One region of the Streptomyces sp. NPDC006365 genome, then DNA from elsewhere that is predicted to be linked to it. Evidence: riboswitches for the same ligand, from Rfam matches in the RefSeq annotation. Region 1 holds a riboswitch; the other holds the start of a gene.
The links. Region 1 has a riboswitch for cobalamin ahead of ACFYO0_RS31420 (cobalamin biosynthesis protein). Riboswitches for the same ligand answer to the same signal wherever they lie in the genome.
Positions count from the first base shown of each region.

Region 2: linked by a shared signal. The riboswitch ahead of ACFYO0_RS10450 (CbtB-domain containing protein) and the one ahead of ACFYO0_RS31420 (cobalamin biosynthesis protein) in region 1 are both predicted to bind cobalamin.

Region 1 is NZ_JBIAHS010000014.1:58,508-62,576, forward strand. It holds gene ACFYO0_RS31410 (anion permease) at 1-952, shown strand, start outside; gene ACFYO0_RS31415 (hypothetical protein) at 965-1,186, shown strand; cobalamin riboswitch at 1,283-1,423, shown strand; gene ACFYO0_RS31420 (cobalamin biosynthesis protein) at 1,548-2,519, shown strand; gene ACFYO0_RS31425 (cobyric acid synthase) at 2,516-4,069, shown strand, end outside.
Region 2 is NZ_JBIAHS010000003.1:274,824-278,892, reverse strand. It holds gene dhaK (dihydroxyacetone kinase subunit DhaK) at 1-418, opposite strand, end outside; gene ACFYO0_RS10460 (ferredoxin) at 591-962, shown strand; gene ACFYO0_RS10455 (histidine phosphatase family protein) at 1,023-1,592, opposite strand; cobalamin riboswitch at 1,703-1,864, shown strand; gene ACFYO0_RS10450 (CbtB-domain containing protein) at 1,902-2,135, shown strand; gene ACFYO0_RS10445 (CbtA family protein) at 2,161-2,916, shown strand; gene ACFYO0_RS10440 (acyl-CoA dehydrogenase family protein) at 3,094-4,069, shown strand, end outside.

The DNA.
Region 1 (4,069 bases):
CATCCTCTGGAACCTGCTGACCTGGCTCGTAGGCCTGCCGTCCAGCTCCTCGCACGCCCTCATGGGCGGCCTGATCGGCGCCACCATCGCCTCGGCCGGCGTCGGCGCGGTGCACGGCGACGTCCTGGTCACCAAGGTGCTGATCCCCGCGATCGCCGCCCCGCTGGTCGCGGGCCTTGCCGCGATGCTCGCCTCCAAGCTGACGTACAGGCTCGGCAGGAACGCGAACGGCGAAGCCGCCAAGAAGGGCTACCGCACAGGTCAGATCGCCTCCGCGGGCCTCGTCTCGCTGGCTCACGGCACGAACGACGCGCAGAAGACCATGGGCATCATCACCCTCGCTCTGGTCACCGGCGGCGCCATCGCCCCCGACTCCGACCCGCCGGTCTGGGTCATCCTCTCCGCCGGCCTCGCGATCGCACTCGGCACCTACCTCGGCGGCTGGCGCATCATCCGGACGATGGGCAAGGGCCTCACCGACCTCCAGCCGCAGCAGGGCTTCGCCGCCCAGACCAGCGCGGCCACGGTCATCCTGGCCTCCTCACACCTCGGCTTCTCCCTGTCCACCACGCACTCGGTCTCCGGCTCGGTGATGGGCGCGGGCCTCGGCCGCAAGGGCGGTGTGGTCCGCTGGTCCACCGCCACCCGGATGTTCGTCGCCTGGGGCCTGACGCTGCCGGCCGCGGCCCTGGTCGCCGCGGTCGCGGAGTACGTGACCTCCTTCGGCACCTGGGGCACCGCGTTCGTCGCCGTCTTCCTGATCGCGTCCAGCGCCGCGATCTGGGTGGTCTCCCGCCGCGAGGTGGTCGACCACACGAACGTCAACGAGGTCGACGACGCAGAGGAGACCCCCGACGTGGTGACCACGGCCATCGCCGCCGTCACCCCGCCCCCGACGGGCACCGTCGAAGAGCCGGACACCGAGCCCGCCACCCGCACCGCCACGGTCTGAGGAATCCACACCATGCACATCGACTGGGCAGCCCTCGGCTCCGTCTTCGGAGTCAGCCTCATCGTCACCGTCGCCCTCGTGGGCCTGTTCACCCTCGGCATCGCCGGCCTCTCCCGGCGCGAGTCGGCGTCCGCCAACGGCAACTCCGCGCTCCTCGCGACCACCGGCGCGTACGCCTGCTTCACGGCGTGCACGGCGGCGGTCGCGTACGGCATCTACCTGATCGTGGCCTGACGTCCCCCCACCCCACCATTGACGTCCAGTACCCCACCCGCCCGTGTGGGCCTTAGCACACTCTCCCTTCGCAGGTCAGCGGCAAGTTGACGGCGGTTCGCGGGCGTGGTGGACTGCCCGAGCCAAGTACGGCGGCAGAAGAGGAAGCCGGTGTGAGTCCGGCGCGGTCCCGCCACTGTCACCGGGGAAGCAATTCCCCGGGAGCCAGGAACTCTCGCCGTCGGTCTCGTCGAACCAGGGCGCGGACACCCTGAGTGAGGACATATCGCCATGTGCGGCTGCCTGTTGCGGATCAGTTTGCCGAGTACGAGGGCTTCAAGGGCCCAAGGGGTTCTGCCTGACGTAGCGACAGGCTGACCCCGTGCGTGCCGATCGCGTTTTCGCGTACGGCGCCGCCGCCGGCCTCCTCGGTGACCTCCTCCTCGGCGATCCGCGCCATGGGCATCCGGTCGCCGCGTTCGGGCGGGCCGCGGGCGCCGTGGAGCGGGTGTTGTGGCAGGACCACCGTGGGTGGGGCGCGCTGCACACCGCCGTATGCGTAGGCGGTGCCGTATCCCTCGCGGCCCTCGCCGCCACGTCCGTACGCACCTCTCCTACCGCCTCCGTCGCACTGACCGCCACCGCCACCTGGGCCGTGGTCGGCGGGACTTCGCTCGGCCGCGAGGCCCGGGCCGTCGGCGAGGCACTCGCGGCCGGGGATCTCGAGGCGGCCCGGGAGCGGCTGCCGCACCTGTGCGGACGGGACCCGCAGGCGCTGGACGCCGACGGGATCGCCCGGGCCGTCGTCGAGTCCGTCGCCGAGAACACCTCCGACGCGGTGGTCGGCGCACTGGTGTGGGGTGCGGTGGCAGGTGCGCCGGGGCTCGTCGGTTTCCGGGCCGTCAACACGCTGGACGCCATGGTCGGGCACAAATCGCCCAAGTACCGGCGGTACGGCTGGGCTTCGGCACGGCTCGACGACGTGGCGGGCTGGCCGGGCGCCCGGCTGACCGCCGCGCTCGCGACCGTCGCGGGCAGCGATCCCCGCGGTGCCGCACGCGCCTGGCGGTCCGACGCCGCCAAGCACCCGAGCCCCAACGCCGGGCCCGTCGAGGCCTCGTTCGCGGGGGCGTTGGGCGTACGCCTTGGCGGGACACTCTCCTACGGCGGGCGAGTTGAGCACCGGCCGGTGCTCAACGGCGAGGGACGGGCCGTCCAGGTCGACGACATCGAGCGGGCCGTACGCCTCTCGCAGCGGGTGGGCGGACTGGCCCTCGGTGTGTGCGTGGCCGGAAGGCTCCTCACGACACGGCTTCTCAACCGACGGCTCAGCGCAAAGGGGCGTACGTCATGAGCGGCGGGCTGCTTGTCGCCGGGACCACCTCCGACGCCGGCAAGAGCGTCGTCACCGCCGGGATCTGCCGGTGGCTGGTGCGCCAGGGCGTCAAGGTCGCGCCCTTCAAGGCGCAGAACATGTCCCTCAATTCGTTCGTCACGCGCGAGGGCGCCGAGATCGGGCGCGCGCAGGCCATGCAGGCACAGGCCGCACGCGTCGAACCGACGGCGCTCATGAACCCCGTACTGCTGAAGCCGGGCAGCGACCGCAGCAGCCAGGTCGTGCTGATGGGCAAACCGGTGGGCGAGTTGAGCGCGCGAGGGTTCTTCGGGGGGCCCGGGCCCGCGGCGGAGCCGCTGTCAGGCGCCGTGTCCCCCGGGAAAATGCTGCACGGGGGCAGGCAGGAGCAGCTCCTCGGGACCGTGCTGGAGTGCCTGGCCGAGTTGCGGGGCACGTATGACGCGGTGATCTGTGAGGGGGCGGGCAGTCCCGCCGAGATCAATCTGCGGCGGACGGACATCGTGAACATGGGGATCGCCAGGAACGCCCGGCTTCCCGTGCTGGTCGTGGGTGACATCGACCGTGGCGGGGTCTTCGCGTCGTTCTTCGGGACGATCGCTCTGCTGTCCCGCGAGGACCAGGCGCTCGTCGCCGGGTTCCTGGTCAACAAGTTCCGCGGCGATGTGTCGCTGCTGGAGCCGGGGCTGGACATGCTGCACTCCCTCACCGGACGCTCCACGTACGGCGTGCTCCCCTTCCAGCACGGCCTCGGCATCGACGAGGAGGACGGGCTGCGCGTGTCACTGCGGGGCACGGTGCGCGAGTCGGTGGTCGCCCCGCCCGTCGGGGAGGACGTCCTACGGGTCGCCGTCTGCGCGATCCCCCTGATGTCCAACTTCACCGACGTGGACGCGCTCGCCGCCGAACCGGGCGTCGTGGTGCGGTTCGTGGACCGGGCGGAGGAGCTGGCCGACGCGGACCTGGTCGTCGTGCCCGGCACCCGGGGGACGGTCAGGGCCCTGGAATGGCTGCGGGAGCGCGGACTCGCGGACGCGCTGATGCGCAGAGCCGCCGAAGGGCGGCCCGTCCTCGGGATCTGCGGCGGCTTCCAGGTGCTCGGCGAGCACATCGAGGACGAGGTCGAGTCGCGCGCGGGCCATGTCGACGGACTCGGACTCCTCCCCGTACGCGTGCGGTTCGCGCGGGAGAAGACCCTCACCCGCCCCGTCGGCGAGGCCCTCGGCGAGTACGTCGAGGGGTACGAGATTCATCACGGCGTAGCCGAAGTCACCGGCGGAACCGCGTTCATCTCTGATGACAATGGACACAGCTTGGACGGCTGCCGGGTCGGCGAGGTCTGGGGGACGCACTGGCACGGCTCGCTCGAGTCGGACGGTTTCCGGCGGGCCTTCCTGCGCGAGGTGGCGGCCGCCGCGGGCCGCCGTTTCGTACCGGCCGCCGACACGTCGTTCGCCGCGCTGCGCGAGGAGCAGCTGGACCGGCTCGGCGACCTGATCGAGAACCACGCGGACACGGACGCGCTGTGGCGACTCATCGAGTCGGGCGCG
Region 2 (4,069 bases), on a different contig from region 1:
CGGTCACCGCCACGTCATCGTTGACGAGCACCTTCGCCACCTGGATGCCCTCATCCTCGGCGAGCTCCGCCGCCATGTCGAAGTTGAGGACGTCCCCGGTGTAGTTCTTCACGATGAACAGCACTCCGGCGCCGCTGTCCACGGCGGCAGCCGCCCGCACCATCTGGTCCGGCACCGGGCTGGTGAACACCTCGCCCGGACAGGCCGCCGACAGCATCCCCGGACCCACGAACCCGCCGTGCAGCGGCTCGTGCCCCGAACCACCACCGGAGACCAGGCCCACTTGCCCGGCGACCGGAGCGTCCCGCCGTACGATCACCCGGTTCTCGACATCCACGGTCAGCTCGGGATGCGCGGCGGCCATGCCCCGCAGCGCGTCCGCGACAACCGTCTCCGCGACGTTGATGAGCATCTTCATTCCGTACCTCCGGGTGAGGTGAGCAGCCGTGGCCGCGTCCTGGATCTCTCAAGGCCTGCGGGTCAAGTATCGATCGCCGAGTGCGGTTGGGCACCGGTGGGAACGACAGATCTCGTGCCCGCCTGGTGACGCCATCGGGTTTGGCGAGGCTGCGTCCGGCTACCCGGACAGCGTGTCAGCGACAGATCAGCAGGAACTCGTCCGTTTCCTCGAGGACCGGTTCGCCTGTGCGCAGGCGTGTACCGATTGCGCGCGAGTGTGTGCGCTGCGCGCGAGTCTGGCCGATCTCGACGGTCCGGAAGATCAGCAGCAGTTGCGGCGCAAGAGCATCCTGTGCGCGGAGGTCTGCGACGCTACCTGCCGCGTGCTGGCCGAACAGACCTGGCAGGACGAGGCCGGAACGCGCGCCCAGGTCGAGTGGTGCCGCGCCGTCTGCCTGGAGACCGCGCATGTCCTCGACCGGAACCCCGACGCCGAGGAGGGTGCGCTGGCCTGCCGGGACTGTGCGCGCGCATGCACGGACTTCCTCGCCCTGCTGAGGTGACGAGTTTGCTGGAGTGGCGGCCGGCCCGCGGTGACGGGCCGCCGCCTGCCCCTCGGCCAGTCAGTCGCCGAGCGTCCGGCCCACCCGTACGTTCCAGCGCCCGGCCCGCCCGCTGAGCTCCGTCGCGGTCAGCGGCGGCACGTCGATGCGCCAGAACGCCGGCTCAGGAGCACCGAGCGCCCGTACCACCATGGCACGTACGATCTCCGGCTCGACGACTGCGAGGGTCCAGCCCTCGAACTGCCCAGCCGCATCGAGCCACTTGGCGACCCGGTCACACAATCCGCGTACGGATTCACCGCCGTGCGGTGCGTACGACGGATCCGCCAGCCAGCGTGCGACCGCCTCCGGCTCCTCGGCGCCCACCTCGGCCAGGCTCGCGCCGCGCCAGCGACCCACGTCCAGTCCCGCCAAACCGGGCTCGTCCGCGACTTCGAGGCCGAGCCCGGCGGCCGTCTCGCGGCAGCGCACGCCGGGGGAGACCAAGGCCCGGTCCGCAGCGGGCAGCGAACCCGCGGCCGCCTGCGCGAGCCGTAGCCCGGAGGCGTCGAGGGCGCATCCGTCGTCGAAACGCGCCTCCCGCAACGCGGCACTGATCGCTGGTGAGATCAACATCACTCGGCTGGTCATCGGCCCACTCTCGTACTCAACACCCGCTCAAAGCCCTTGCTGGCACCGGGAATTGGCGCATGACCAGGACAACGGCGCATGCTCCGGCACCCCGTGCGCCCTTGGCCACCTCTCCGCTTCGCGGTACGGTCTCGTCGATATTGACGACGGTTCGACGGAAGCCGGTGAGAATCCGGCACGGTCGCGCCACTGTAAACCCGTACCGATCGCCACCCACCAGGGGCTGTTCGGGCCGGGCAAGTCAGACCCGTGGCCGTCGTCCTGTGCACCACCAAGACGGGACGCGAGTTCCCCAGGAGGTCCTGCCACATGGCGCAGTCCATCGCTCAGCCGAGCGCAACCAACCCCGCCGCACCGGCCGCCGTGCCGGCCAAGCTGCCGATCGGCGCGATCGCCCCCTGGGCGGTCTTCTTCGGCATCCTGATGCTGGTCCTGCTCTACTTCGTCGGCGCCGAACAGGGCGCCACCTCGCTCGTCTCCGGTGAAGGCGTGCACGAGTGGGTGCACGACGCCCGCCATCTGCTCGGCTTCCCCTGCCACTGACGGCGACGAGGAAGCGTACGAGCACATGGACTCAGCAACCGTCAGAAACCTCCTGGTGCGTGGCATGCTCGCGGGACTCGCCGCGGGCATGCTCGCCCTGGTCGTCGCCTACTTCCTCGGCGAACCACGCGTCGACGAGGCCATCGCATTCGAGGAGGCCCACGCCCACGAGCACGGCGGCGAGGAACTCGTCAGCCGCACCATGCAGTCCACCGCAGGCCTGAGCACCGGCGTCCTCGTCTACGGCGTCGCGTTCGGCGGCATCGCAGCCCTCGCGTACTGCTTCGCACTCGGCAGGATCGGCCGCTTCGGGCCGCGTGCGAGCGCGCTGCTGCTGTCGACCGCGGGCCTGCTCGCGGTCTACGTCGTGCCGTTCCTGAAGTACCCCGCCAACCCGCCCGCCGTCGGCAACCCCGACACCCTCAACCAGCGGACCACGCTGTACTTCCTGATGGTCGTGCTCAGCGTGCTACTGGCCGTCGGCACGGTAATCCTCGGCAAGCGCCTCGCACCACGCCTGGGCAACTGGAACGCCACCCTCTCCGCGGGAGCCTTCTTCGTCCTCGTCGTCGGCCTGGCCTACGCGCTCCTGCCGTCCTTCAACGACGTCCCGGAGGGCTTCCCGGGCACCTTGCTGTGGCAGTACCGGCTGGCTGCCCTCGCCATCCAGGTGACGCTGTGGACGGCGTACGGCCTGGTATTCGGGTACCTCGCGGAGCGCGTACTGGCTCCGCGTACGGCTGCCGCCCGGCCCAAGGGGGCCACGGCTGTGGCGCACTGAGCCGTTGCACACAGGAGGGCCCCCGGAGCGAAGCTGCCCGGGGGCCTTTCCCGTGTACGCGGCCGCTCTCGTGTGTTCCCAATTTCTGAAACAAGTTCTACGGTGTGCGCCGTCAGGACCGGGCCACCGCCACGCCTCACGGCTGGAGCGGCAGGCCAGTGGGAGCCAGGAGGCGCCGTGCATCTCGAATACACGCCGGAGCAGCAGGAGTTGCGCACAGAACTGCGCGCCTACTTCACCGAGTTGGTACCGGAGAACGTGCACGCCCGGTACGCCGACCCGGCCGCGCAGAAGCGGTTCTACCGCGAGACCATCCGCCGGCTCGGCTCCGACCGCTGGCTCGGGGTGGGCTGGCCGAAGGAGTACGGCGGGCGCGGGCTGAGCCCGATGGAGCAGTTCATCTTCTTCGACGAGGCCGCCCAGGCGGGCGTACCCCTGCCGCTGATGGCGCTGAACACGGTCGGACCGACGATCATGCAGTTCGGCACCGAGGAGCAGAAGGCGTACTTCCTGCCGAAGATCCTCTCCGGCGAGATCGACTTCGCGATCGGCTACAGCGAGCCCGACGCGGGCACGGACCTGGCCGCTCTCAAGACCAGGGCTGTTCGGGATGGCGACGAGTACATCGTCAACGGGCAGAAGATCTGGACGACGAACGGTGATACGGCGGACTGGGTGTGGCTGGCCGTCCGCACCGACCCCGATGCGCCCCCGCACAAGGGCATCACCATCCTCCTCGTGCCGACCTCCGCCCCCGGCTACTCCTGCACCCTCATCAACACCCTGGCCTCGCACGACACCACGGCCAGCTACTACGAGAACATCCGCGTCCCCGTCTCCCGCCGCGTCGGCGAGGAGAACAAGGGCTGGCGGCTGATCACCAACCAGCTCAACCATGAACGCGTCACCCTCGCCGCCCACGGCACCATGGCCATCCGCGCCCTGCACGACGTGCAGCGCTGGGCCATGGAGACCAAACTCGCCGACGGCCGCCGCGTCGTCGACCTGCCCTGGGTGCGCCGCCGCCTCGCCCAGACCCACACCAAGCTGGACGCGATGAAACTCCTCAACTGGCAGATGGTGAACGCCGTCCAAGAGGGCACCCTCACCCCGCAGGACGCCTCCGCAGTGAAGGTGTACGGCTCCGAGGCGC